2 regions of the Prochlorococcus sp. MIT 1223 genome follow, and region 1 is predicted to be linked to the other one. Evidence: predicted binding sites of a transcription regulator. Region 1 holds the regulator's gene; the other holds the start of a gene.
What was found. The regulator NtcA, encoded in region 1, controls nitrogen genes in cyanobacteria. The targets are predictions, from matches to a motif close to GTANCNNNNGNTAC.

Region 1 (15,117 bases):
CCATCAAGATGTGTCGGGTACCAAGACAATTCCTTAGGAGGCACTCTGTCTCCTTTTTCTCGTTTGCTTACGCTTCTACTGGATTGCAAATACCATCTCCATTTTAATTGCTTAGCTTTTGATATGCCCACCCTTGTTGTTTCTATTATTTTTTGCATGCTTATGGAAGCTGTTTTCTCTGCAAGCCATATATTATTCTCTACTGATATAGGTAAATTGTCATGGGTTTTGTTTAAGCCGAATTTTTTTGCTAACAATCCTGGCCCAGATGCTATTCGCTCATTCTCTCCTGGTATGGAGATAGCTCGCAATAAAACCCCATTAGCCCAATTTGCTTTTTCGGTCACTATATTTACGCAATAATGTGACCCATAAGTTAGATATACATATAATCTCCCTGGGAGTCCAAACAAGGTTTCATTAGCGGAGGTCCTTTTTTTAAAACCGTGACATGCAGGCTCCTCTTGAGAATATGCTTCTGTTTCTACTATCACACCCCATAGAAGTGATCCATTAGATGCTTTTTTGATTAATCTGCATCCAATTAAATCAGGCGCAACTAAATTTGCTGGGCGCTTAAAAAAATCTTCAGATAATAATTTCTGATCTATTTTGATAAAAGAACGAAGATTTACCTTAATAATAAATTACTATCTTCAAAGTTAATTTGTATTTCTAGAAGTAATAATAAAATCTTAAGCTGAATTTAGTATAATTTATATATACAAAATTTTTCCAAGGCTAATCTAAAGAGTAGTCTTGGAAATTAAAAAAATTATTTTATCTAGTTAATGACAAACATTTCTTCTGATGATGTACGTAAAGTCGCTCAATTAGCTCGTATTGATTTGAAAGATGAAGAGATAGATATTTATTCTCAGCAATTAGAGAGCATTCTTGGATATATAGAGCAACTTGAAAGAATTGATACCAATGATGTTCAGCCAACTACCCGTGCAGTTGAAGTTGTAAATGTCTTGAGAAAAGATATTGTTGAGCCTACTCAAGTTAGGGAAGAATTGATCGATTTGGCTCCATGCAGAGAGGCAGATTACTTTCGTGTTCCTCAAATATTATCTGATTAGTTACTTGCCTTTAGCTATAGGAATAATGGCTGTTGAATGAATAAGGCTAATAAATTTTTTCCTCAAATTTTTATTAGGAATTATCTTAGCAATATTTCTCATCTTACTTCTATTTCTTTTGTGGCTTCTAATACCGAGAACTATGTCATACAAGAAATTAAATCCATCTTTACTTGATTCAAAAATTCCCATTCTTTGTGGAGAACCTTTTGAATCTAATAATGGTTTGGTCACTTCATAAGCTGGTTTGTACTCAAACCAAGGAATTGAAGGCCACAAATGATGAACTAAATGATAGTTTTGGCCCATAATTAACCAATTCATCGTTTTACTAGGATAAACTCTCGCATTTTTCCAGCGATTGCGAGACAAGAAAGGTCTATGTGGTAGATAATCAAAGAAAATCCCTAATGTTACTCCAACCATTAAGGCTGGTCCAAACCATAAATTATATATAATATTCATAAAATTAAATTTAAGTCCAGCCAAAACAATTGATATAAATAAACCTCTCTCTATTCCCCATTGCATTAATTCATAACGTCGCCAGAGCTTTCTTTCGAAAAAGAAGTATTCGTGATAAAAGAATCTTGGTGCAATTAACCAAACAGGGCCAAAAGTACTGACAATATGATCTGGATCGTTTTTGGGGTCATTTACGTATTTGTGATGCTCTAAATGAACTCTGGTAAAGACAGGAAAGCTAAATCCAAGAAGAATTGCAGCTCCATGCCCCATAGCTTGATTGATCCAACGATTTGGGTGAGCAGCGTTATGGCAGGCGTCATGAATTACTGTGCCTTCCATATGAAGAGCAAGAAAAGCTAAGCCGACCAACAGCGGTAATGGCCATTCACCTCTATACCATTCCCATATGCTTAATCCTGCTAGTAAATAACCTCCAATAAACAAAAAGACAGTGATGTTCCATTCGCTGGGAGGGTCCAGGAACTCCTGTAGTTCTTTTTGCCAGTCAATGGAGGACTTCAATTTTTTTATACTATGCTGGACTAGTTTTCGCTAAGTCTTGATTTATTGCCATTCAACATTAGAGCAATAAAGATAAAGACCTTACCAGTGTAAGAAATTTATGCCCACCGGGAGACTTGAACTCCCACGACCTAAGTCACTGGTACCTAAAACCAGCGCGTCTACCAATTCCGCCAGGTGGGCAATGGATTTCAAGGAATTGTAATTGAAGACTTACCCTTATTGGCCATTATTTTCCGATTTTTTTTGGTTGTGAGATTTCTTGGTTTTGACTTTTAGCTAGACTCAGTGTCCCTAAGGCAATTATTTACAAATTTCTAATTTGTTACGTTTGGACTTAAAGACGAAGTTTCCTCAAATTTTATTAGTTGAGAACATTTATTTATTTTAATCTTGGCGAGATGCAATATAGGCTTTGAAGATTTTTGCAAATCAGTTTAATTTTGAAAATAGTCCCTCCTAGGACTCATAATCATTTTAATTAATTATCAACGTGACTAAGGATAAAAAAAAGGACGAAACTATAATTACGTCCTACAAGGAAACCCTAAATCTGTTGAAGACAAATTTTGGGATGAGGGCTAATTCCACTATTCGAGAGCCTGAGCTCCAGGCTTTTTGGAGTGATCACGGAATTGATCTAGAGCTTGGCAGGAATAATAAAGGTGCTGTATTTACATTGCATGATGGACCTCCATATGCAAATGGGAAGCTTCATATGGGGCATGCTCTTAACAAAGTACTTAAGGACATAATCAATAAATTTCAAATTCTGCAAGGGAAAAGAGTTAACTTTGTTCCTGGTTGGGATTGTCATGGTCTTCCAATTGAATTAAAGGTACTTCAGACGCTTGATCAAGAACAAAGAAAAAATTTAACTCCTCTAAAACTTAGAAAAAAGGCAGCCAGCTATGCAAGAAAACAGGTCGCCAGTCAAATGTCAGGATTTAGGAGATGGGGTATTTGGGCAGATTGGCAAAACCCTTATCTAACTCTGGATAAAAAATATGAGGCGGCTCAAATAAAATTATTTGGTGAGATGGCGCTTAAGGGATATATCTATAGAGGACTTAAGCCTGTTCATTGGAGTCCTAGTTCTAGAACTGCTTTAGCTGAAGCGGAACTGGAATATCCAGAAGGTCATATTAGCCCAAGTGTGTATTTAACTTTTGAAGTAGTCAAACTTCCTGAGCAACTAATCAAGGAATTAATTAAACAGGGTTTAGACTCTGCGTTATTAAATAACAAATCTATAAAAGTTGCTGTTTGGACAACTACACCATGGACTCTTCCTGCAAATTTAGCAATTGGAGTTAATGAAAAACTAGATTACACATTTGCTTCATATGGAAAGAGTCAAATAATTATATTAGCTTCATCATTGCTTTCAAAAGTTTCTGAAATTACTCAAATAAAATTTCTTGAAGAAGCGAAAGTAAAAGGTTCTCTATTAGAAGGAATTTTATATAAACATCCTTTGTTTGATAGGAATAGTCCCGTAGTCATTGCAGGCGACTATATAAATATAGACTCAGGCACTGGACTTGTTCATACTGCTCCTGGCCATGGTGTTGATGACTTTAATACAGGGCTTAAATATAACTTGCCAATACTTTGCCCTGTAAATGAAAGTGGCATTTTCACTGAAGAAGCTGGTGAATTTGCAGGCTTAAATGTTTTGAAAGATGCTAATTCAGTAATTATCAAGTCCCTTGAAGAAACTGGCGCTTTATTAAAACAGGTCCCTTATGAACATAAGTACCCATATGATTGGAGAACAAAGAAACCTACAATTTTTAGGGCAACTGAACAATGGTTTGCCTCAGTGGAAGGATTTCGTGAAAATGCTTTAGAGTCTATAGATTCAGTTGATTGGCTACCAAATTCAGGGAGAAATAGGATTACTTCAATGGTTAAAGATAGAGGTGATTGGTGTATATCTAGACAAAGAACTTGGGGAGTTCCAATACCAGTTTTCTATGAGAGAAATGGAAGTAATGTTCTTTTAAATGAAGAAACATTGAATCATATAGAGACATTATTTGCTGACCATGGTGCTGATATTTGGTGGGAAAAAAATGAATCAGATCTTTTACCACCTTCATATAAGAATGAGGCATCTAGATGGATTAAGGGCACAGATACTATGGATGTATGGTTCGACTCAGGATCAAGTTGGAAAGCTATATGTTGTCAGAACAATGGATTGAATTACCCTGCTGATTTATATCTAGAAGGTTCAGACCAGCATAGAGGATGGTTTCAATCTTCCCTACTTACTTCGGTTGCAGTGAATAATCAAGCTCCTTATAAAAGAGTTTTAACTCATGGCTTTGCTTTAGATGAAAATGGGAGAAAAATGAGCAAATCTTTAGGCAATATTGTTGATCCATTAATTATAATTAACGGTGGTTCTAATCAAAAAAAAGAACCACCATTCGGAGCTGATGTTTTAAGACTTTGGGTTAGCTCTGTAGATTATTCGGTTGATGTGCCGATAGGATCAAATATTTTGAAGCAATTATCTGATGTATATAGAAAAATTAGAAATACTTCTAGGTACTTATTGGGAAACTTGCATGATTTTGATCCTCATAAAAATGAAATTAATATTAATGAATTACCTCTTATAGACCAATGGATGCTTCATAGAACTGGTGAAGTTATAGATGAAGTAACAAGTGCATTTGAAAATTATGAATTTTCAAAATTTTTCCAGACAATTCAAAGTTTTTGTGTCGTTGATTTGTCTAACTTTTACTTAGATATTGCGAAGGATCGACTTTATATTAGTGCACCAAATGATAGGACTAGAAGGACTTGTCAGACAGTTTTGTCCTTAATTATTGAAAGGCTTGCTGGAATGATCGCTCCTGTTTTACCCCATATGGCTGAAGATATATGGCAAAATATCCCTTATGACACAAAAGTAGAATCTGTCTTTAAAAATGGATGGCCTAAAGTACCAAATATATGGGTAAACGATTCCCTAACTCAACCAATTTCTTATTTAAGGAATTTAAGAAGTGAAGTCAATAGAGGGTTAGAAGAATGTAGAGTTAGTAATAACATTGGATCCTCACTTGAGGCGTCATTACGTATTGAAATTAGAGATAGTTATCTTGCTGAGGCTATGAATTGGCTAGATAAATCATCTTTTAAAGAAGTAGATAATTTGCGTGACTGGTTGCTTGTCTCTTCTTTGCAGATAGATGGAGAACCTTGGGCAGAAACATTTGTAATTATAGAAAATGATACTTGCCTTTTGGAGATATCAAAAGCCAGAGGTTCGAAATGTGACAGATGTTGGCATTTTGAGAATGATATTGGTAAGGATCTTAAACATCCAAAACTATGTTCTAGGTGCTTGGAAATAATAAATAGATTGTAATTAATATAAGATAAATAAAACTATCTTAATAACAAACTTAATTCTCATATGATCTTTTATTTGATTAAAATTCACCAGCTATTCTTCCATGTTTAGGTAGTCTAATTAGGAGCCATTGTATTAAGCCAATTATATAAATAATTAAAGCTAAATAACCTATAACACCAGCTAAAGATTGACTCCAGCTACCTCCAAAAAGAAATCTTAGGATGATTTTATTTGTTTCATGTAAACTTTGAGGTCCTATAATCCAAGCATTACAAAATGATTGGTCTATAACTTGAAAACATTTTAAACTTAATGAATTTAAGGCAACATATAATATTCCCAAGAAGCTTAATCCCCATCTCCAAACCTTTGTAGCAAGAGGTAAAGGTTTCCAGAGAGGCATTTCTCCAATCTCTTCATTAAGGTCGACCCAAAACCATATTGAGACTATGCTTAAGATTAGAGAGAAAAAAGAAGCTATATATCCAATTGGTTGATTACTAGTTAATAAAAGAATACTTATGAAAATTAAACTTGAAACCTTCCAATATATTGAGAGCAATCTTGAAATCGCTTGTTCTTTTTTAATAGATGACCATATTAAAAGGACTAAAGGTAGTCCGAATGCAAAGGTGGCTGCAAGCCTATAGGCTAGCCAAACTAAAGTTCTGTATTGGATCTCAGTCAAGGTGGCTTTACTCAAAAATAGTTCATCATTAATTGTTATACCGCTTTTTGGTCATTATTTGTTTATTCTTCTTTTAAAAGGAATGTTAAAAATTTTTTTCCATAATGCGGCAGCATGTAAACCCTCTTAGTAGATTTTTTCAATTACCGATAGAGATACCTCAAGTAAAGGATCTCTTTGCGAATATTGATTTGCCAATTCATCTAGACATTGGTTGTGCAAAAGGTCGCTTTCTTCTAGACCTTGCTTCTCTAGATACCACTTGGAATTACTTAGGTATAGAGATTCGCAATAAACTAGTCTTATCCGCGAAAAAAGATAAGGATAGATTGAAGTTGGCTAACTTAAACTTCTCATATTGTAATGCAAATGTAAGCTTAGAAAAATGGCTTAATACACTTAACCATGGGAACCTGAGAAGAGTCTCGATTCAATTCCCAGATCCTTGGTTTAAAAGAAGGCATTATAAGAGAAGAGTCCTGCAGCCTAGTTTACTTTTATCACTAATTAAATCCTTTAAGCCTGGGGCCGAACTCTTTCTTCAAAGTGATGTGTTTTCTGTTATTAAACCAATGATAGATTTAGTTGATTCCAGTCAATGCTTTACTCGCGAACCATTGAATGATTTTGAATGGCTGGATGAAAACCCTTTTTCTGTTGTTACTGAACGTGAGCATTATGCAATGGCTAATCAACTCAAGATTTACAGGGTTTTGTATAGAAGGAATGCTAATGACATAAATTTAAGCGGAATATTCAAAAGGTAATTTAATTATTAAATCGATTATTTAAGATATAATTTGGAAATATTATATTTTCTTCTTATGCCGAAAAGTATTAGCTCAGAATCTATAACTAATCTCCAAAAAATAATCTTAACTATATCGACCCTGTCTTTGATAATAATTTTATTATTTCTTAGAGGGAATTTAAATTCTCAAGCCCCTTTAAATCAGTTAGCAGAAAAATCTATGGAACCTATGCAAGCAATTAATAATGAAAAGCCAACAGTTTTTGAGTTTTATGCAGATTGGTGTGAAGTTTGTAAGAAAATGGCACCCTCTATGTTCAATATAGAAAAGAATTACTCTGATAGGGTTAACTTTGTCTTATTGAATGTGGATAATCCAAGGTGGGGAGAACTTATAGATAAATATGAGGTCAATGGAGTTCCACAGTTAACTTTCCTAGATAAGGATGCTAAAGTTATATATGTATCAAAAGGTTTGCAGTCAGAAGAGCAAATTAATAAATCAATTAATTATTTGTTAAATGAAAGAATACCTAGTAAAAACATTACAAATAACAATCAAAATTCAATTCAATCAAATATAAAATTAGCTATAAAAAACAATCAAGACTCAATAAAACCAAGAAGTCATGGTTGATTATTACCAATTCATAGCTGAAGAAACTGTAGGGAATTGTTTGATGAAAATATTTTTACATTCTTCAGCTATCTTCATATGTTCTTTCTGTGTTCCATGCGCAGTTCTTAATGAAATATAGTGTATCCATGATCGACAGGAACCTGTCATGTATATTCTTGTTGGGGTAGCAAGTGGCAGAACAAATCGTGCACACTCTTTGGCAATTCCTGAATTAAGCATTTCCTCGTAAAGACTTTTATTTAATTCAAATTGCTCTTTGATTTTATTTTCGAATTTTCGGATAACATCTACAGATAAGTCAGAGGTTGAGTTTTGCCTATTTTTTACATCTTGTCGCCTTAATTCTGGTATTGGTATTTCTCCTAACTGCGTACTATCTGAATATCTCTGAGAGAATTCCTGAAATGTGAATGAACGATGTCTGAGAATCTGAGCAGCTATTCCACGATTAGTTTCTATTTGCAAAGTCATATAAGATTGCTCAAAAACACTCCAATGTTCATGGGTAATACAATATTTAATTAACTTCTCAAAATTATCATTACTTTGATTACTTGGATTGCTTACTCTTGCTATATAAGCCATAGTTTTTTCTGCATCTGGCGTTGCTGTTATAAATTCAACTATTTTCATAATTAAACTTTAGCAAGTGTTACTTTTTCAGGTTGATGCTGATATTTTCCTTTGCGGTCACTATAAGTTGTTTGGCATGGGTCTCCTTCAAAAAAAAGTAGTTGGCAAATACCTTCATTTGCATAAACCCTACAATCAGCACCTGAACTATTACTAAATTCAAGTGTTAAATGTCCTTCCCAACTTGCTTCTGCTGGAGTCGTATTGACAATAATTCCTAGGCGAGCATATGTACTTTTACCAAGACAAATGACTGTTATATTTTCCGGAACTTTCATTTTTTCTAGAGCTACACCTAGTCCATATGAATGGGCAGGAAGAATAAAATATTCACCATCTTTATCTTTATGAAGAGTTGTAGTTTCTAAATTGTCTGGATTAAATTTTTTCGGATTCATTACTGTTCCAGGAATATGACGAAAAATTAGAAACTCTTTGGCTGAAAGCCGAAGGTCATATCCATAAGAAGAACATCCAAAACTTAGAACAGGATTTTTATTTTCTTCTGGGTTTAGATGCCGAATTAACTTTTCTTGAAAGGGAATCAGCATTCCTGCATCTGCTTGTTGCTTTATCCAGAGATCGTTTTTGAGCATTATTTGAAGTTCAACGAAGTTCAGTTACTTGGTCGGCCATTGCCAGGACTTCTTCTGGTATTGAAGGTCCTGTCAGAATTAAATCTGTTTCGGCTGGCCGTCCTTTCAGAGTAGAAATTAAATCACTTTTTTCTATATAACCTAATGAAGTTGCCATACCTATTTCATCTAGTACTAATCGATTGATTGCTTTTGAAGATAAACTCTCCTTACATCTCTCCCATACATTTCCTATTGCTTTGCGAATATCGGTTTCCTTTTGGGTTGATGTATTCTCCTTTTTATTGTTCAAGCAGAAAGGTAAATCTGGTCTTATCCACGTTAGTCCGCCACAAAGATTAATTCCTTGATTAGGCCCTTGATTTACTCCTCCTTTTAGAAATTGAGCTATTAGTACATTGCTTCCTAATCCAGCTGCTCTTATGGCCTCGCTTAATACTATTGAGAAACTTCCTCTAAAAGAAGCGGTATGAATTTGTAATTGTCCTTGCGGGACAACTAAATGTAAAGGGAATTTACTAGATACTTGATGTACTGGTTGCAATCCAACAGCCCTGCTATCTGAGTAATCCTTTATGTCCCAAAGGCTTGAAGTCATTTATTCACTGAAAAGTCAGTCATGATTTTCAATCTAGCGTTGTTGCTCTGTATAACAACTTTTTTAACACTATAGGTAGTGCTCTTGAGAAGTGAGTGCAGAAAATTACTATGAATCAAATGAAACCTGTGTCTGAAAGGCGTGGATTACTTTTTCTGCAAATCTTTTTGCTGAATTTGTTTAACTTGATTCCTTTTCACTAAGACTTAAAAAAGTACTCATAGCTACATATGCTTTTGGAGTGTCAAATTAATCTCCATGCATTGGCTTTGTCGCTATGGTTACCCCCCTAAGAGGCTTTAGTCGCTCAAATCAGACGAAATTGAGAAATCACTACTCGGTTAATTCTTCTAATGTAGATGGCTCATTAACTAAAGCCACACTTTTTGAAGTAATTAAATCTCTTGAAGGAGCTTGTACAGAGATTGTTGATAGATCTAAAACAATTTTTTTCCCAGGAGATCCTGCCGAAAGGGTGTACTTAATCAAACGCGGTGCGGTTAGATTATCTAGAGTTTATGAATCAGGTGAGGAAATAACCGTAGCTTTGCTTAGGGAAAATAGTTTATTCGGAGTTTTATCCCTTATTACAGGTCATCGCTCAGACCGTTTTTACCATGCTGTTGCTTTTACAAGAGTGGAGATGATTACAGCTCCAGCTACATCTGTTAGGAAAGCTATTGAAGAAGATACTGCTGTAGGACTACTTTTGTTGCAAGGTTTATCAAGCAGAATCTTGCAAACAGAGACGATGATAGAAACTTTGACTCATAGAGACATGTCTTCACGATTGGTAAGTTTCCTTTTAGTCCTTTGCAGAGATTTTGGAATGCCTGGAGAGAAAGGCATCACCATTGACTTAAGACTTTCTCATCAGGCAATTGCGGAAGCAATTGGCTCGACTCGAGTAACAATTACAAGATTGTTAGGAGATTTACGAAATTCAGGACTTTTACAAATTGATCGTAAGAAAATTACGGTATTTGATCCCATTGCCCTTGCAAAACGTTTCAACTGAAACCCATTAGTGTCAAAATATAGTTCTAGTTTGTCTTTCTGATAAACCAATTTTGATTTTTCCGTGACAGGTTGGCTCCTAATTATTTCTTTGTTAATTCTTGGTGGACTCCTGTCGACTCTAGGGGACTTACTTGGAAGTCGTATTGGTAAGGCAAGACTAAGTCTCTTTAAGTTAAGGCCTAGAAGAACAGCTGTATTTATAACTGTTATTACAGGCAGTTTGATTAGTGCTATCTCACTAAGTCTTATGTTATTGGTTAGTAGGGAACTGAGAGTAGGATTATTTGAATTAAAAGATCTCCAATCTAAATTACAGAATAATAGAGAAGATCTATTAGCCTTACAAAATGAAAGACAAACCTTAGAAGATAGAATTGTTAATGGTGAAAAAGTATTAAAGCAAGTTGAGAATAATTTCATTGCACTTAGAAGAGGTGATGTAGTGATAAGCAGTGGTCAGTCTTTGGCAAGTTCTGTTATTTCTATAAAAGATACAGATCAAATTCAGAAAAAAATAGAGAATCTTCTTCAAATCGCCAATTATTACTCTTATTTAAAAATAAAGCCAGGAGAAAAGCCTGATAAAAGAATATTATTAATTAGGAAAGATCATATAAAAAAATTAGAGCAAATAATAAGAAAAAGAGGAAGTTGGTTGGTTCATATTCGTTCAGCTGACAATGTCTTAAAGGGTGAGGATTATATATATGCTTTCCCTGAGGTTATCCAGAACTCCAAAATTGTTCTTAAGGATGAAATCATAGCAAGTATAAACTTGGATTTGAAAGAGATAAATACTGAAGATGACTTTACTTCAAATCTTAAGATCCTTCTTTCTTCAACCTTGGCGGAGGTAAAGAGAAGGGGGTCTCTTAGTTCTGAAATTAAAATCAATCCAACTCAGATAAACAAAATTTCTAAAAGCATACTTCTAAGAGAAAAGGTAAAACTCAAATTGAATGCTGTATCTGTAAATAATAGTTTTACTGCTGATCCAATATCAATAAAATTGATGGTTAATGATAAATTAAATGAAAATTAGCTTCAACTTCTAAGATGTCGAGATTGATAGCAATAGACCCAGGTAAGCACAAATGTGGATTAGTCTTAGTAAATCAATCTCTGCAAAGTGTTATTGATGCAAAAGTTGCAAGGACAGCATCAACTATCCATTTAATTAATTCCTGGGAAAGTGAAGCTTCAGTTGATTTAATAATTATTGGGAATGGGACAAGTAGTAATTCTTTAAACTTAGAAATTAATTCAGAATTGAATATTCCAACTATTTTCCAAGAAGAAAAAAATACTACCTTAAGGGCGAGAGATAGATACTGGGACATTTGGCCTAAAAATTTTTTTCTTCGTCTATTACCAGATGGTATGGTACTACCATCTGAGAATTTAGATGCTTTAGCAGCATTGATTTTGGCTGAAGACTTTTTGAATGTAAAGTTAACCTGGTCAGTGCAAACTAGTTTTAAAATTTGGCCCGAATAGTAAACATATAACTTCCTCCCGGTTCCAATTTGTAATCGTCTTTCACTAAAAATCGCTCAAGAGAGTCTTTAATTAAAGCCCTTCCTAGAGGAGGCTTGATAATTAGCTCTCCAGTCCCAAATTTCCAAATAAAGCTCCATTCGAAATTACTTGCTGAAACTTTACCTTTTATAGATTTCTTAGAGAAATTTTGACACTCTACACATACATAAGCAGTAGTTAAAGGCTTTTTTTTTGACATATGACTTTATATTATTAATTCGTTTTTATATGAATTAATTTCATTGCTAGCTCTTTCTAAACCCACTTCTTTTATTAAATCTAAACTGGCCAATATTTTTTTAATTACTTCTTCAACCACCAGTAATTCAGTTGAACTAAATGAACCTAAAACATGTTCACATGTTTTTACTTTTCGTTCTATGGGATTTAATGATGGAGCGCCAATACCAATTCTTAATCTACAAAAATCTTCAGTCTTTAAATGCGAGATAGTACTCTTTAAACCTTTATGGCCACCTGAACCACCTTTATTTCTAATCCTTAGTTTCCCTAAGGGTAGATCCATATCATCAACAATTATTATGACTTGATTAATCTCTATATCAAACCAACAAATGGCTGCATTTATTGATCTCCCGCTTTCATTCATATAAGTACTAGGTAGCAATAACCGTTGCTTAGTATCTCCGATTCCTATTTCTGCAATTCTTCCAAAAACTTTTTTAGATTCTTTGAATTCAACTGATTGTTGTGCTGCAAGTCTTTCTAATGCCATGAAACCTATATTATGGCGAGTTTGTTTATATTTTGAGCCTGGGTTACCTAAGCCTACTAATAGTTTGAAGCCAATTTCGCTCATTAAAATATCTTCACTTGCTTTTGCTTGTGATTAATTTTATTTTGCATTAGCAGATTCTGTTTATTGTTTACTTTCTTCTTCTGTTTCATTGTTTAAATCATCTGTTTCATTCATTGCTTTTTGAATCTCACTTTCAAATTCTGATGAGGCTGCTTGTAGGCCTTTAAGAGTTTTTCCTAAAGTTTTTCCAAGCTCAGGCAATCGCTTTGGACCAAAAACGATCAATGCTATAGCAGCAACAACTGCTATCTCAGGCAGGCCAATGCCAAAGACATTCATTAAAGCAACCTCATCTGAAATTTAAATTTAGTTAGTTCACTCCATTCCAATCAACTGTAAATCCTTGCAGAACCAGTGATTGATTGTAAATCTGTAGCATTATTACTAAGAAAACAAGTAGAAGAACACCAATAAGGGCCATAACTGGTGCCGCGCCAAATCCTGGCACAACCTTGCCTTGTCCAGAATTGCCTATTGATTTGAGAAGGCTTCCTATAGCAGTTTTCTGTCCCATGTCGAAGCTTTGTCCTCTTTTAGAGTTTGAATTTTATTATTGTATGGGACCTTTCGTACAACCGACGACCATTTTATAAACACTTATTCAATTGTTTTGGTTTGCTTCTATGAAATGATTCCTTTTCAACTATAAGAATTACTGGAAATCAAACCATAGACTGGTTTTTATCAAGAATTTTGGAGTGCATTTAGATGCTTAAACTTTTTCAAAGGAAACATTTCAATCCATTCCAATTCAAGGATGTGTAACACCTTTTTTACTCTGCGTCAAAAGAGGGATCAATTAGGATATCTTTGGTTTTTATAAAGTAGTTATTATTTATGCTTGCTCTAAAGATTTCCGTATATACCATCGTCTTCTTTTTTGTAGGAGTCTTCTTGTTTGGATTCTTAGCTAGTGATCCGTCAAGAGTTCCTGCTAGAAAGGACCTTGAAAGCCCTCAGGACTAAATTCACCTCCAAAAGGATCTGAATTAGACAGGAAAAATACTGGACTGGATATGGCTGATAGATGGCTATATCGTGCAATATTTTGTTGTTGATTAAATAGTATGTTTTCGGAAACTTTAGATTGCAAAAAAGTCTTTGGAATATTTGCCTTAGGAGTCTTATGTGTCACACCTATAGAAGCTTTGGGGGCCTTTAAAAATAATTCTGACAATTCCAATAATATAGAAGAATTAAGTTTTCAAATTGGAAAAGAGAAAATTCCACTAGAACTTAATTTATATGCCGATCGTCAATATGATTTAAATGAGAAAGTTTTTGTTGCTGAAGGAAATGTAAAAGCAATTCTCAATGGAGCTATACTTGCATCAGATAGAATCGAGTATGATAGACAGAAAAAAATTCTAGTTGCTACAGGAAATGTTGTTTTTAAAAAGGGCTCCCAATACTTTCAAGCGTCTTCACTAAATTATGATTTCATCCGCGAGGTTGGTGAAGTAAATGATGTATATGGACTCCTTTCTATTGAATCAATTTCAAATGATATAAATTTAATTAAATCGGAAAAAGCATTAGTTTTAGCTGAAGATCAAATTAGGGTATCACCTATCAAAAATATAATACTAAAAGATGGTTATATTATTAAAGGCGGAAGTATTGATTCTGAATTAGGCTTATCAGCTAACTCTACAGATAAAGATGGAGTTATTAATAATTGGAGGATACAATCTCCAAGGATAATAATAAGAAAGAATGGATGGTCTGCTGATAAAATTAGCTTTACGAATGACCCCTTAAATCCTACTCAAGCAAGAATCGAAGCTCAAGATGTTGAAGCCAAGGAAGACAATAACTCTACGTTAATCTCATGCTCTAAAAGTCGTTTAATAATTGAAGAAAAATTTTCTATTCCTTTATTAAAAAATAGAAAACTAGGTAAAAGTGAAGCAGTTAAATGGTTTATAGGCCTAGACTATAAAGAGAAAGATGGTTTGTTCCTTGGAAGGAAAATCTCACCTTTGGATATAGGGAAAGATTTTAAATTATATTTTCAACCACAATTTTTACTTCAAAGAGCTTTGAAAGGAAAAACAAATAATTATATTGAGAATGGTGCTGGACCTTTGAGCGATAAAATATCAACAGAGACAAATTTTGCAGATCTGTTTGGTCTGAATGTTGCTTTGGAAGGTAAAAAATCTAATTGGGATATAAATCTTTCATCTGAAATAACTACATTTGATAGCCAAAGATTTTCTAATGGTTATAGGTATAATGGAACTTTAAGCAGAGATTTAAAAATTTATAATATAGATAAAGTTAATACCTCATTTTTTACTTCTTACAGGGACAAGGTTTGGAATGGTTCATTAGGAGATAGTGATATTTATTTTGCATCAGGAGTTCAACTAAAT
Region 2 (15,117 bases), 190 kb from region 1:
TATTAAATATTTCACGAGCATCAGAAAAAGTAATTTTCCCTCTATTACAAATAAGTAGTGGTTTATGCATAGTTGCTTTTATTTGCTTGGCGATTCTAATAGTAGGCGAACCAAGAGCACTTTATTTAATTTTTAGCTTACTAGTTTGCTATACATTTATATCACTGATAGTCACTCCTTATATCAGATCAGCCAATAAAGAAAGAATTTTATTAGAGACAGAAACTAATAATGTCTTAACTGAATCTATCAAGGCTATAACTGATGTACATTTAACTAATTCTGAACTTTATTTTGAGAAAAAATATGCCAAAGCTGGTGAAAATGCTATACCTTTTTTATGGAAGGCTGAAACACTGCCAACACTTCCCAGAGCAATTATAGAACCATTCGGAGTCACTCTAATCTTTGCAGTAGGTTTATTTCCTTTAATAAGTAATAAACAACCTTCAAACCTTGTTGAAATTGTACCTTTTGTTGCAACTATTGCAGTAGCATCTCTAAAGTTAACACCTCCACTTCAAGATCTATTTCAGGGTTTAACTAGACTCAGGGGAGGACTACCAGATCTTGAGGAGACTCTAAAATTAGTAGAATTACCAAATGAAAGATTGATATTAAGAAGCAAAGGCGTTACATCACCTGAAGGTTTAGAACCTAGAAAAAATATTAGTTTAAGTAACTTAAAATATAAGTATCCAAATAATAATAATTACGTTTTAAAAAATATAAACATCACTATTCCAGTAGGAGCAAGAATTGCACTTGTAGGAAAAACTGGTAGTGGAAAAACAACAACAGCAAACCAATTACTCTCTCTATTAAGACCATCATCAGGTTCATTACAAGTTGATGGTATTGAAGTTAGTGAGTCTGAAATTCTTTCATGGCAAGCTTGCTGCTCTTATGTACCACAATCTATTAATCTCCTCAATGGAAGTATTCTAGAAAATGTTGCCTTTGGTATTGAAGAAAATAATATCAGTATTGAAAGAGTATGGGACTCATTAAAAGCTGCCCAAATTGATAATGTTGTTGCTGATTTACCGTTAGGCCTATATACCTCTGTAGGTGAAAATGGAATTAGATTATCAGGTGGACAAAGACAACGAATTGCCTTAGCGAGAGCATTCTATAAAAACTCTCATTTTCTAGTTCTTGATGAAGCCACTAGTGCACTGGATACAAAAACAGAAGCAGAAGTAATGAATGCAATAGAGCTAATTGGTCGTAGATGCACAATTGTTATAATTGCACATAGACTTTCAACGATAAAAAAATGTGATTGTATTTACGAATTCGAAGATGGAAAAATTAAAGCCTCAGGTAATTATGAAGAATTAATAGATAGTTCAAAAACATTTGCAGAAATGATCAGTACTGAAGAAAAGAAACACCATGAAAGAAGTAATGAGATAGATCTATAGATAATTTATTTATGTAGATTGATTAACTTGAATCATTTTCTTAAGCACTTTATCTAACGTACTAAGCTCACTATTCAAATCAATAAGCTTTTGAGTAATAGTTTCTTTAGAAAAGCTTATATTACTTGCGATATGTTGGTTAACTTTATATCTTCAGTAAATATCTATAATAAGAGAAAAACTGAAAAGCATGAAATGATTAAAACAAAATTGAGGCTAATATAATTTTTTTAATTTTAAAACTCTGTGTAAATAAAGTCACTCAGAATATTTTTCTATAAATCTAAAAATTATCCTTAAGTATTAATATACTTAATGATAATTGCTTTTACTAGAACTAGTTCAAATTAATTTATTCTTCTGAGTTTTCAAATTGCTTGGCAAGTTTTAATGCCTTGCGAATAATTAAATAACCTCCATACACTCCTGCAATTAAAGGGATAATAATATATGGATTAGGGCTGTAATTCGCATAGTCCTTAACTCCATCAACATATTCAACACCGGAGCATTGTAAAGAGAAAAAACTTATAAATATTATAGACCAACCAATTATAGAAAGTATTCCTCCTTTCTTATCTCCCTCATAGAACCTGTCTAGGCCTAATCCCCAGCCTACTGAAAGAAGAACTCCTCTCGTGATAGCGTTTTTTTCTTGCTTACGAAGCATTGTCCAATAATTTGTAATTTCAACAGTGACAATAACGGAATTATTTGATTTCTGCTTAAAGAGTCAGAAAAATTTGTTAATCCAGAAAAATGAATGTCAAAAGATGATCCAAAATTATTAGCTTGATGAAAAATATATTTATGATTTGAGCCATTTGTAAAGTGATTTGTCTTTGGTTCGAATATCTATGAGGGAAGTATAAAAGTAATCCTCCCAACCAATGGCGGGAAGACCTGCAAACACCATTAAATTAAGTGGATAATCTTCTGAATCTGTACAACGACGAAAATCATCACGAAACAAAAAAATTGGTTTACCTAATGCTATTGCTGCACCCAATTCAATCATCACTCCTTCATCTGGTGGAGTTCCATTAATAATGGCAAACATACCATCAGAGTTTTTAACATCTTCAAGATCAGAAATAGCAACCTTATGTGCCCAACCTTTACGAGAAGTATCAATTTGATTATTTCTTTGGAAGGGTTCCCAAACTTCAGCTCCTATTGCTTCAAGTTCGTCAATAAATTCAGGAAGAAGTTTTTCACGCCATTGCTCCGCAAAACCATATGGAGATGCTAAATAAATAATTTTTTTAGGCATTTACATTCAAAGGCGACGACTTTTGTAAGAACACTCATCTTCAACTGCAAAATCTATATTCTCCCAAGGAAAAATAATCCATTCATGAGACTCGGATACATCTATAGCATTCCACCACTTTGGTTGAACTTTGCTACACCAAACAAAAGCTGTCATATCTGCATGGTCAAAGACTTCGCTAAGTGTTGTCCCAGTTTCGTAGACATCGTCAACGACGAGACATCCAGTTTGAGGATGATCAAGGAAGGGGATATTCAAAGCATGGCTAAGCGCAACCGCTAAACAAATACCTCCTCGAGGAATTCCATAAACACCACAAAATTCTTTTTTATCACAAGCCAAAACAATGCTTTTAATACAGATATCAAAGTCGTCCCAACTGAGTATTCTCATATGAAGAACTAATAATTACAGTAACAAGGATGAACAAAGAGATGTGTAAGAGAAGAAATAGAGTCTATATGCTAAGAAAATTATTTTAACAGCTCTCCTAAGAGCATTCATTTAAATGTAAATATGCTTTTTGTGTTCCATAGAAAGATAAAGTGGGTGGCTCTATAGTTTTAGCCATCTTTAAATCCAGACATACTTCTATAGACTAAAATAGACCGATTTCAATATTCTTAAAGATTGAATAATTCATAGAAATTGATAATTCTCAAATTTAGGTATTTGGGTTAGTAAACTGCAGGGAGTTTGAAACTTCAAGACGTGGCTGTAGAGAAATCTAAACTTCTAATTCTATATTCTAGTATTGACGGGCATACCAAACATATTTCTGAATATATTAAAGATAAATTAGATCAAGAAAAAGAAATATCAATTTCTTCTATGGAAGAATATAATCAATTTAACCTGGATGCATTTGATGAAATAGTTATCGGAGCAAGCGTAAGATACGGTTATCATAGGAAAAATGTTTATGAGTTTATTGAAACACATAAACAACTATTAGAAAGAAAAAAATCTGGTTTCTTTTCTATTAATCTAACAGCACGAAAACCAGAAAAAAACGCTCCTGAAACTAATCCCTATATTATCAAATTCCTAAAAAAAGTTAACTGGAATCCATCTATAAAAGAAGTTTTTGCAGGAAGGTTAGATTATCCAAGTTTAGATTGTGCAAATAAGCTAGCCATTTTGTTCATAATGGTTATTACTAATGGTCCTAAAGATATTTCACAAGTATATGAGTTAACAGACTGGGAAAGAGTTGATCGATTTGTTAAATCTATTTCAAAACTCTAGTTTCAATAGAGTATGAATACAATACTCTATTTTGATGTCACCTAATATACGATATCAAAATATAGAGCAAGTAGAAAGATTTTTAGAAAGTATAAGTATTTAAAATCTTTATCAAGATTTTAAATAAATGCAATGATTATGTAATAAGAATAAATCTATGGATAAGTTAATTAAACTTAAAGTGAAAAAAGATGATAAAAGAATAAATCTTAATCATGGTATTTTATTATCATTGATTCTTTGTACTAAGTTCGTAAGGATAATCTTGCCAACAAGCCCAGCTCTCTTCTTTTTACTGAAATTAGATTACCTTTAGGTGTAAGAAAAACTTTCTCAATAACCTGGCCTTTGATTACAATTATCTGTACTATTTGACCAGAAAATCTACCACGAGTCCAATCAATATTGTCTTTATGATGATTATCTGCTTTTTTATTTGATAATGTCGGTAATTTAGAGTCCTTAATCTGCGATATTGTTTTGTTTTTAGTAGGTATTATAGATTTTTGCAGCAACCTATTTAAGTTAGATCGTACTAATTCTATTTCAGTTGTTTCTCTATAAAACCTTGAAGTTACCTTCTCTTGAATTAATCCATATGTAGATTCAAGCTGTTTTGCTACATGTTGATATCTCAACCCTAGTGTCTTCTGCTTATCCCGCAAATACGTCTTAACAGCCATCTCATTATTAAGTACTAAACTTTTTTATCGTATATATGATTAGATTTCCAGATATTGAAATACTTTTAATTCATACGACAAAAAGCAAAATTACATTTGTAGAACAATTATTCTCATATGCTTTAAAAAAGTAAACAGGCCACGATTGATATTAATGAAACAGATAGCTTCACCGACAACGTTTTAGGAATAAAAGAGATTCTGTTAATCCAATTCTTATAGTTAAAAGTAAGGAAGAGAACCAGGGACTAAAGGGTTCTTATTTCCCTCCATTACAAAAACGGACAGCCGCAGATGTACGGCTACCAGCTTCTCTTAGATCTTCAACGCAATTATTAAACAATTTTGACTCCTTAGTAACTGAAGCAAAACCTAATGCAATTAAAGAAAGTGATAATGCGGAAACGAAGCTAGAACCTAACTGAACAAAACCATAAGCAATCATTACATGCCTGTTTTTCTGACACTTTTTTGAATCGGTTTTAATCTCGTCAGTCATTGGAATTAGTTAAGTATATATACAACATTAGTAAAAATATGATCAAGAAGTAAAAAAATCCCCTTTTAAAGAAGCTTTTCTAATAATCATGAAAACTCTGTTCCTTGGCTATGCATCCAAGAAGATCGGGACCTGTTGGCTTAAGTATTATTACCTGTAGATTAATTGCCTGCAATATCTAATTATTTGGTCTTATGGTTTCAGACATCATAGGCAGTGGTTTATTAGTTATTTGAAATCTTGGTTTATTTAGAGTCTGCTTAAAACTACCAAAAACCATAAATATCAAAGGCGCAATAAAAGCAGTTGCAGCAATGAGAGCAAATACTTGAACGGGCTTTACCAAAGTTTTTTTCACTAATTGATCTCCACATTGGCCGCAGATCATTACTCCATCTCTACTCCGTTTATGAAACTGATAACGTGGTGAACAATAAGGGCAATAATATTGATGAATTAATTTCAAGAATCTTCTCTAACTTTAGACAATTAAAAAAATTATAGGATCTAGACAAAACTGAAGACAAGTCTAATAAGCTGTAAAGCTATTAAAAAGAAAAATAACCACATTAATGTCATTCCCAATTTGTTGTGAAATGATCCTTTCCTGTATTCAGATGGTCGAGAATCAAAACGCATTAAAAGTTTTATCCTTTTTTATATGATATAAGACTGTTGTATCGAGTACAAAAAAAAGCTAGTAGTGTGGCGAATAAAGATTTCTATAAAATATTCAAAGGCTTTAGAGATGAATATTATTGCTTAAATATAGTTCCAAGAAAAGAAATGGGACTTAGTAGAATAGAAATGGTAACCATTGTTTTTAAATACCAAAAGCTTTTGTCTTTGCTTACTCCTATTCAACAAGCAGGGTGTGAGAGGTCTTCGGACAAGAAATCAATGGATGTCATGGCCCATGGTAGATGTTTTGAATTATTGAAGGGTCCGATATGTTTCTTTGCAAAGAAACTATTTCTGGAAATCTCTAAACTAGCGTTCCTTTTAAACTAATGAATGAAGATGAACTAATGATTAAATACTCAACAGGAGAGATCCTCAATGAAAATGAAATAAACTACTTAGAAGATAAACTAATTATTTTAGTTAACGAAGTAAGATTATCCCATGCTCGACCTACAATCGCAAATGATCACATATGTAATTTTTTGGGGATAAGGAATGAATCATTTAAAATGAGTTGCATTGCAACTATCCTCGATAGAATTAAACCTATAGACAATAATATGTGTAGAGAACAACAGGTTTTTCATGTCCTTTTACAAGCTAAGTTTCTTTACTATTGATCTTCATTAACGAATAAATTTTAAGGCCTATAATGTTTCATTTCTTCTAACATCTCTTAAGTGCTAGAGATTATTGAATAAGAGCAACCCAAGAAAACGCAACTCCTATTCCTATCCAGATACCAGCAAAGACATTCTGTCGATTTACATCAAAACTATTTATCACTTTTTGAGATGCTGCAGTGACAAGTAGCAGTAAAGATCCTTGGCCAAGAAAAAGACCTACGAAATAACCTATCAGAGGAGTCGATTCAACCCCAACAATGGTGTTCCCCAGTAAATAGCCGTGTAAAGCAAACATTGGAAGGAGCCACTTTGAACTCAAAAAATTGAGAACAATGCAACCTTCTATGGCTAACGATAAAGAGACAATTGCCTCTATCCACGGAGTAAGCAAATAAGGTAAAGGCTGCAACTGCGCAAATGCACTTCCTCCTAAACCAAAAGCTAAAAGAGGTAAAACCCATCTCTTCGTACTTTTTAATCCCAATAAGGCAATACCTAACATAAAAAGCAAATGGTCTGGTCCAAGCAATGGATGTCCAACACCACTAACTAGAGATTGCCAAACTGACAGATCCGAACCATCTCCCATGCCGAAGGGATGATGGGCTAATCCTGGAGAAACTACAGCAATTAACAAAAAACAACAAGAAGCTAAAGCGAAAAGCAAATACTTACGCACAAAAAAAGTAAGAGTCATAGACCGATCCTCGTCGAATTTGAAATAAGGCGGGCATTCTGACTGATATCGATGAATTTCGATAGTTCACAGCTGCGGGACAGCAGCGGATTTACACCGCTTTTCCCCGTTACCTCCAATGGCTGATATCCATTAGAACCTATTAACATTAATCTAATACTTCTCATCCGAAAAAAAAGAAGATAAAGGTTAAATTAGAAATTAAATCCTTTGAAGTCAGTAGATTTGAGAACTAGATAGTATCATTAGCATTTGAAAATTTCTTCAGGAGTCAAATCATGCAGTCTAACGAAGAATTTATATGTTGATGTGAGATTTGTTTTTGCGCGATACTTCTATGAGTTTCACTCACGAATTGTTGTGATAATTTAGACAATGACTCTACACTTTGTATGGTTCCAATAGAGCCCAAAGCTATCAAAGCAGTTTCTACTATTTTGTCAGTCCCATTACGTGCAATTTGACTGATACAATCAATGATTTCAACTTCATCTCGACGCTGAAGTATTTTTATAACCTGTATAACTACTTCTTCTCGAAAATCATCTAACAAATCCACAACTATATCCAGTAGTTCATTTACAGTCAGCAAATGAGCTTTAAAACTTAGCAAATTTAAACCGGCTAAACGCATCTGCATTGAATTTTCACCTAAGATTCTTTTAAGTTCTTGCGTGGAAAGTATTGCACCCCAACAGGCGAGAGCTCTGACAAGAATAATGTTAGGTTTAGCTTGTTCTCTTAAAAGCTGCAACAAAAAGTTGCAGGCTCCTTCTTGATGACATAGACCTGCAGCATGTATTAACTCAGGTTGATTACCATAGACATCGATAAGCACCTTAATCACATCCCAACCTTCTTTCGCTAAAAGCCCTAATCGTTCTCCAATAGTCCAACGAAGTTCATCAGATAAATCTAATGAATAAACACCCTTTAACCAATCTGCTGATATTAAGGTGGATTTATTCGTATTAAACCTATCCCATATTTGAGTTTCTGTAATAATCATCTATCAAACTAACGTGCCCCTAGTTCCGCAGCCAATTCTCTTTCTAATTTCTCATCATGAACCTTAGGTAGAACATTACTCATTTTGGTTCTATGAGTGCTATAGAAAAGCATACCAATAAAGACCATCCCACCAACAATATTGCCTAGAGTTACTGGCAGAAAATTCCAAAAAATAACTTGGTTAAAGCCAACCCCTGAACCTAGTAAAGGTCCAGCTGTATGAAGAAACATATTCACTACTATATGTTCCATACCCATAGTTTGGAATGCGGTAATAGGAAGCCAACAAGCAAGGATTTTGCCAGGAACACTTTTACTAACTAAAGCCATTGTCACGCCAAGGCAAACCAACCAATTGGCAATAACACCCCGTAAAAAAGCTAAAAACAATCCTGTGCTACCTAATGCTTGATACTTAACCAAAACATTTGACTTATTTATAGCAATAATTTTTGCAGCGACTACAGCCCAACCTTTCCCTCCCGCCGCCGCAGCTAGCGGTTCAACAGTACCTGCACTAGTAAGGCTAATAGACAATAAAAGTGCAACAAGAGCTGTTCCAAGAAAATTACCTATCCACACCCATATCCAATTCCTAAACGTTGCTTGCCACGTACTTTTACCCGCCCAGGTTGCCATAGGTAACAGAGCAAAGTTACCAGTCACTAATTCCATTCCAAAAAGAACAATGCTTGCAAAACCAAAAGGGAATAGTACTGAGCCCAAAAAAGGCATACCTGATTGAATCCCTACAGTAATAGCAAGGCATGTAGCCAATCCAAGAATGGCACCGGAATAGAAGCCACGTAGCAATAAATTTTTGATACTTACATTAGATTTTTTCCCTCCTGCCATTATCATCCCATCTACTAATTCATTCGGCAGGACATAGTCCATCTGGGAAGGGTTTGATTGCATTTTGATTTGTAAATTGTTTTTTTGGTGAATACTTTTAGCCGCTTATACGATTCATTAATTTAGAAAAGAAATCCTGGCCTCCATTAACTTCCTTAATTGAAGGTTCATCATTGACTAAAGCAGAAATCCAATGAAAGAATGAAGAGAAAGAATTTTGTTTTTTTGATTTTGTATCCATGAGTTGAATAAAATAATTTTAAAGTTGAGAAGAAAGTAATTAACTAATCAGTACTAGCTTCTCCGAGTTCACTAAACCAATTCATAAAACGCGAAAAAAAATCATCATTATTTTGTAGCCTGGGTAATGCTTTATAATTATCAATCAAAAGTTGCTTAATAGTATCTTTCAATTCATAAATAGGAACTGATTTTTTATGTAATTTACCTACTTTATTAACTGGTCCTTGCATCCCGCCAATAGCAATATCAAATGCCTCAACTGTTTTGCCATGTTTGTCTTTGGTTCTTTTACCAGTCAAACCAATAGCTCCCATGTATGCCTGACCACAACTATTGGGACAACCGGTCCAATGAATCTTTAATTCCTCTGGCAGGATTAGCTCATTATCTAATTCTTCTGCGATTTTTTGAGCTTGATCTTTGGTGTTGACTAATGCAAATCCGCAATAAGTCTTCCCTGTACATGAGACAGTTCCAGCAGATACTTTACGAGGGTTTAAAGGGAATTTCCTTAGTAAATTATCATTTTTGAAATCAAATAGATTTTCCTCAGGAATATCAATAATGATTATATTTTGATCTTCAGTAAGTCGTAATTCTCCAGTCCCATACTTGTTAATAAGATCTGATAAATCTTGAAGATCATTCGATGTAAGCCTACCAACGGGAACATGAATACCAGCATAGAATTTACCTTCTTGCTTTTGATTATTAATACCAAAAAATGATCTAGGTTTCTTGCTAAAGTATGAACCTGGGTCTTCCTGAAGTTCTCCAAATTTCTCTTCTACTAAAGAACGAAATTTTTCAATCCCTATCTGATTTAAATAACTCCTAAACCTACCTTTTGGCCTTGCAGACCTTTCTCCATTATCTCTCCATATAGTTAAAATTATTTGAGTTAATTGACAAATTTGATCTTCTTGAATCCAAGCATTCAATGGAATCGCATAATCATTTAAAACAGAAGATAGAATACCTCCAACCCAGACACTAAAACCTAATTCTCCATTATTAAAAACTGGATGAAAAACTAAATCATTGTGTAAAAGAAAATTGTCACTTGCCCCTGCAACAGCTGTGTTCCACTTCCTTGGAAGATTGGAGAATTCTGGATTACCTTGACCATTTTTTGTTAGAAATTCATTTAACTTAAATGTATAAGGTCTGGTATCAATTACTTCTTCTGGATCTACTCCTGCCAAAGGATTACCTGTTACATTTCTTGGATTATCAAATCCTGATTGTATTGTTTCTATACCTGCCAATTTCAATCTTCTAAGTATTTCTGGCAGATCACTTATCAGAATCCCTCGCAGCTGTAAATTTTGCCTAGTGGTTATATCGCAGTTTCCATTCTCACCATATCTGGCAACAATTGAAGCTATGATACTTAGTTGGATTGAATTAAGAACGCCATTTGGTATTCTTAATCTCAACATAAACTTTCCTGGGGTCTTAGGTCTCCAGAACATTCCATACCATTTTAATCTTAATTGTAAGTCTGTTTTATCAATATTTTCCCAGCCTAGTCTTGCAAATTCCTCTAATTGACTACCTACTTCTAATCCATCTTTTTCATGCTTATCTTTTTCAATCTTATTTAATTTTTTATCTTTGAGATAATACTTTAAAGGTTTAGAAATTGTCGTCATTGATACATTTTTTTAGAAAGTAAATCTAATTGAATTTAAATTGAACACATCCAGTTAATTGAATGATCGATATTTAAAATCGAATTAGTATTATTAACTCTCATGGTGTGCATATCTTTTGTATCTGAAATTACAATTTATAAATTTTGATTAAAATAATTTTTTAGTATAAATGACTACCTAAAGCGGTACCTGTTTTTTGCTATTTACTAATCAACTTGATCAATGATATTGGCGTCCGATTTCACCAAAAGCTGTAATAGTTCCTCTTTTCAGCATTTCCCAGACGTGCTTCATCGCAGCCAGGTCTCTATGAAAAGTGGTCTTAAATTTTCGAGTTCTTTTCACTTTATGAATTCTCAAGTCACTAATTATAATGTTAATAGTATACATAGTTCCTCTATAATTTCTTCGTATAATAAAAACAAAACTAATTTTAGCTCAACATCTTTATCTAAAAAAAATCCGTTGCGAATGATACCAAAAATTAAGAATGTTAGTCCATTTCGAAGCTTGAGATTAATTATACATGGCTCATCAGGAGGTTATATCCACCCATTAGTAAATTACGTCATCAAACAAGTAGAATATCTTAGAGGGTCTAGTGTTGATCTAGAAGTACTCACACAAAAGAAACCTAAACATTCAAGATCTTCTTCTGTTCTAGTGGTTCCATTATTGTTACTGCCTGGCAAACATGTGCAACATGATATTCCTCAAATATGTAAACGTTTAAATCATGAAGGGATAAATACACAATTACTGCCTTTTTTAGGTTGCTGGTACCAATGGATTTCAATATTAAAATATTTCATTAATATTGAATCCCAAATCGGAAAACCTATACTACTTCATCATCCATTAAATAATAGTATTGGTTCAAGTTATTTAGAAAAGTTAAACAGAACATTAAAAATACCCATTGAGCCATGGAGCAAATGGAGTAAATTAAGAGAAAAAGAAGATCCAATATATACCCCAATTCCTTTTTCATTAACACCTAATAAAAATACAAAAAATTTAAGAACACATGACTCAATTTCATCTTTATTAGAAATTGATATCTTCTTATTTGGATTAATTAATATTTTGACTCACTTACCATGAAAAAAAACAATAATGGAACAATTTATTTAGTAGGAGCAGGTCCAGGAGATCCTGATTTACTAACAGTCAAAGCAAAAAGATTGCTAACTGAATGTGATGCCTTGGTTTATGACGCTTTAATACCAAAAGAATTTCTCAAATATACTCCTGATTCATGTAGACATTTTTTTGTTGGCAAAAGACGTGGTAACCATTCACTTGATCAAAAGCAAATCAACAAATTCTTAGTGGAAATATCAAAAGACCACAATTCTGTAGTGCGTCTTAAAGGTGGAGATCCTTTCTTGTTTGGTCGAGGGTGTGAAGAAGCAGAGTGGCTAATTAAACATAATATTCAGGTTCAAGTAGTACCTGGTATTACTTCAGGTATGGCGGCACCTACTTACATGGGAATTCCTTTAACACATAGGGAAACAGCATCGTCAGTTACATTCGTGACAGGTCATGAGGGAAAGGACAAAAAACATTCTTCAGTAAAGTGGCGTAGACTTGCAAACGCCTCAGATGGAATAGTCATTTATATGGGTATGCATAATCTTAATTACATTATTAATGAGCTGATTGCTGGTGGTTTAGATCCTGAAACGCCATCAGCCATAATTCATCAAGCGACGTTAGCCAATCAGCAATATATCAAAGCACCATTAAATAAACTTTTACTAAAACAGAGATATAGAGGTATAGAATCTCCTTCCATAATAGTAATTGGGAAAGTAATTACTCATCAAATTAAAAAATGTGCACCTGAACCTACAGGTTTGAATTTGTCTAAGCTAAATAATTTAATAGCGTTAAAAGCAAAGCTTATCTAATTTTTAAATTCGAAAGAAATTGTCTATCACGATCTGTATGCAATACATTCCAAAGTACTTTTACTTTGTAGTTACTCCTCTATCTAAATGTGCTTATATCCGCTGTCCTGTAATAGATCTTGAGCTTAAGTAGTATAATCTGCATTTATCCTTATATATTCCTCCGATAAGTCACAACCCCAAGCTACGGCCTCTCCTTTACCTTTGCCAACTTTAAGTCGAATTGTAATTGAATTATTCTGCAAATAATTATCGTTAAATTTCTCCTTCATATACTCTGAAACTTTAGAACGATCAAAAAGAATTGGTTCGCCTCTGCTAACTAATTGAAAAGATCCAATCCATAAATCAATTTCGTCGGATGATAATGGCACTCCTGCTCTTCCAGTAGCAGCTACAATCCTTCCCCAATTTGGATCATGTCCATTAATCGCTGTCTTAACTAATGAAGAACTAATAATTGTTCTGGCTATCAAGCGCGCATCTTCCGAAGTTTTACAACCTTCTACTTTAATCTCAAGCAAAGAATTTGCTCCTTCACCATCTCTAGCAATAGCTTTGGCTAAATGTTGAGATGTCTTGAGTAATCCCATTTCTATATGTTCTAGGAATTTATCTGCAACAGGTTCACCAGAAGAAAAGGCTAAAAAAGAATCATTAGTACTTGTATCTCCATCAACGCTAATTGCATTAAAAGAAGAGTTCACAACTCGTTGGATCATTGTCGACCATAAATCAAAAGATACACCAACATCACAAGTTAAGTATGCAAGCATCGTTGCCATATTGGGGTGAATCATACCTGAACCTTTTGCCATACCTCCGATTCGGACTCGTCTGCCATCTACAAATGATTCATAGGCTATTTGTTTATCAACAAGATCTGTTGTAAGAATTGCTTGAGCAGCATTATTACCACCAGAATCATCTAAACTAGAAACAAGTTTTTCCAATCCATTTAATAATTTTTGCATAGGTATTGCTTCGCCTATGACACCTGTCGAACACATCAAAACTTGCGAAGTAGGTAAACCTAAGTGATCTGACAAATCATTAATAGCTCTATAAGAGTCAATAAATGCTTGTTTACCTATACAAGCATTGGCTTGACCAGAGTTAATAAGAACAGCTCTAACTTTACCTGCGCATTCTTTAAGCTTTTGTTGACAAATATCTACACATGCAGCACGAATTGAAGATTGCGTAAAAGTGCCTGCACAAATAGCATCCTTTGGAGCCAAGAGTAGGGCTAAGTCTAATTTACCAGAGCTTTTTAAACCAGATTTTATTCCAGCAGCTCTATATCCTAACGGACTAGTTATACCTCCACTAATAGGAGACCATAATGATGGGGGGGAAGGAGTCACAACCTTCAAGAACAAACTTCATTAATACTCATCGTGATCCATTATGGAAAAGTTTCAAGAAGAAATTGACATCCCTAAATGTATAGGAGACCAAAGGCGTATTGGCATCACAGGTGGTATAGCCAGTGGTAAAAGTACTATTGGAAGTTATCTAGAGAAAATTAAAAATCTTCCAATTTTAGATGCTGATGTTTTTTCAAGAGAAGCTCTCAAGCCAGGAACTAATGCTTATCACTCGGTAATTCAAAGATATAAAACAGGAGTTCTCAAAAACAAACTTATAGATAGAAAAGTACTTTCTAAGATTATCTTTAATGATGCAAATGAGCGATTATGGTTAGAAAGTCTTATTCATCCGATAATTTACAATAAGTTTTCAGAGGCAATACAATGTCATCAACAATCAAAAATCCTAATAATGATAGTGCCATTATTATTAGAAGCAAATTTCACAGATTTATGTACCGAAGTATGGGTAGTTAATTGTTCTAAAGAGCAACAATTAAAAAGACTTATAACGAGAGATAGTTTAAATAAAGATGAAGCCATTAAAAAAATAGAGGCCCAATGGCCATTGGAAAAAAAAATAAAATTTGCTAATTTTGTTATTGATAATTCTTCTGAATCAAACGTATGGAAGGAACAAATAGACAATTTAATTTAAGATGAGAGCTTCTTGCTTAATATTTGATTAGCCTTTTTGGGATCGGCTTTACCTTTTGTTTCTTTCATTAACTGACCAATAAAAAATCCTTGCAGTTTTGTCTTTCCTTCACGGAATGCTTGCACTTCATCAGGATGATTAATCAAGATTCTATCAATAATCTCTGCAAGAAGATCGGAATCACTAATCATTCCTAGTCCACGTTTATCAACTATCTCTAAAGGAGATCCACCTTGATTCATTAATTCAGGCAAGATATCTTTTGC

Region 2: the regulator NtcA is predicted to act here: its motif matches at 11,022-11,035, upstream of SOI85_RS06060 (ferredoxin--nitrite reductase).

The regions. Positions count from the first base shown of each region.
Region 1 covers NZ_CP139303.1:915,889-931,005, reverse strand. The annotation lists gene SOI85_RS05035 (DNA-3-methyladenine glycosylase) at 1-545, opposite strand, end outside; gene gatC (Asp-tRNA(Asn)/Glu-tRNA(Gln) amidotransferase subunit GatC) at 792-1,085, shown strand; gene crtR (beta-carotene hydroxylase) at 1,086-2,084, opposite strand; tRNA gene SOI85_RS05020 (tRNA-Leu) at 2,177-2,258, opposite strand; gene ileS (isoleucine--tRNA ligase) at 2,560-5,466, shown strand; gene SOI85_RS05010 (DUF3177 family protein) at 5,531-6,142, opposite strand; gene trmB (tRNA (guanosine(46)-N7)-methyltransferase TrmB) at 6,247-6,909, shown strand; gene SOI85_RS05000 (thioredoxin domain-containing protein) at 6,967-7,530, shown strand; gene thyX (FAD-dependent thymidylate synthase) at 7,534-8,166, opposite strand; gene dcd (dCTP deaminase) at 8,169-8,762, opposite strand; gene SOI85_RS04985 (cob(I)yrinic acid a,c-diamide adenosyltransferase) at 8,773-9,360, opposite strand; gene ntcA (global nitrogen regulator NtcA) at 9,638-10,378, shown strand; gene SOI85_RS04975 (DUF3084 domain-containing protein) at 10,442-11,422, shown strand; gene SOI85_RS04970 (resolvase) at 11,437-11,877, shown strand; gene SOI85_RS04965 (DUF3146 family protein) at 11,858-12,118, opposite strand; gene pth (aminoacyl-tRNA hydrolase) at 12,125-12,739, opposite strand; gene SOI85_RS04955 (TatA/E family twin arginine-targeting protein translocase) at 12,800-13,018, opposite strand; gene psbH (photosystem II reaction center phosphoprotein PsbH) at 13,050-13,253, opposite strand; gene SOI85_RS04945 (photosystem II reaction center protein I) at 13,577-13,705, shown strand; gene SOI85_RS04940 (DUF3769 domain-containing protein) at 13,807-15,117, shown strand, end outside.
Region 2 covers NZ_CP139303.1:1,107,526-1,122,642, forward strand. The annotation lists gene SOI85_RS05990 (ABC transporter ATP-binding protein) at 1-1,427, shown strand, start outside; gene SOI85_RS05995 (hypothetical protein) at 1,780-2,097, opposite strand; gene SOI85_RS06000 (nucleoside 2-deoxyribosyltransferase) at 2,236-2,700, opposite strand; gene SOI85_RS06005 (phosphoribosyltransferase) at 2,707-3,093, opposite strand; gene hemG (menaquinone-dependent protoporphyrinogen IX dehydrogenase) at 3,397-3,948, shown strand; gene SOI85_RS06015 (hypothetical protein) at 4,194-4,586, opposite strand; gene SOI85_RS06020 (hypothetical protein) at 4,891-5,130, opposite strand; gene SOI85_RS06025 (hypothetical protein) at 5,309-5,488, opposite strand; gene SOI85_RS06030 (hypothetical protein) at 5,836-6,141, shown strand; gene SOI85_RS06035 (hypothetical protein) at 6,159-6,434, shown strand; gene SOI85_RS06040 (HupE/UreJ family protein) at 6,505-7,137, opposite strand; cobalamin riboswitch at 7,148-7,295, opposite strand; gene SOI85_RS06045 (HEAT repeat domain-containing protein) at 7,409-8,146, opposite strand; gene SOI85_RS06050 (formate/nitrite transporter family protein) at 8,155-9,045, opposite strand; gene SOI85_RS06055 (ferredoxin--nitrite reductase) at 9,101-9,244, opposite strand; gene SOI85_RS06060 (ferredoxin--nitrite reductase) at 9,288-10,901, opposite strand; gene SOI85_RS06065 (CbiX/SirB N-terminal domain-containing protein) at 11,376-12,008, shown strand; gene cobA (uroporphyrinogen-III C-methyltransferase) at 12,005-12,820, shown strand; gene argJ (bifunctional glutamate N-acetyltransferase/amino-acid acetyltransferase ArgJ) at 12,946-14,187, opposite strand; gene coaE (dephospho-CoA kinase) at 14,231-14,851, shown strand; gene gatB (Asp-tRNA(Asn)/Glu-tRNA(Gln) amidotransferase subunit GatB) at 14,848-15,117, opposite strand, start outside.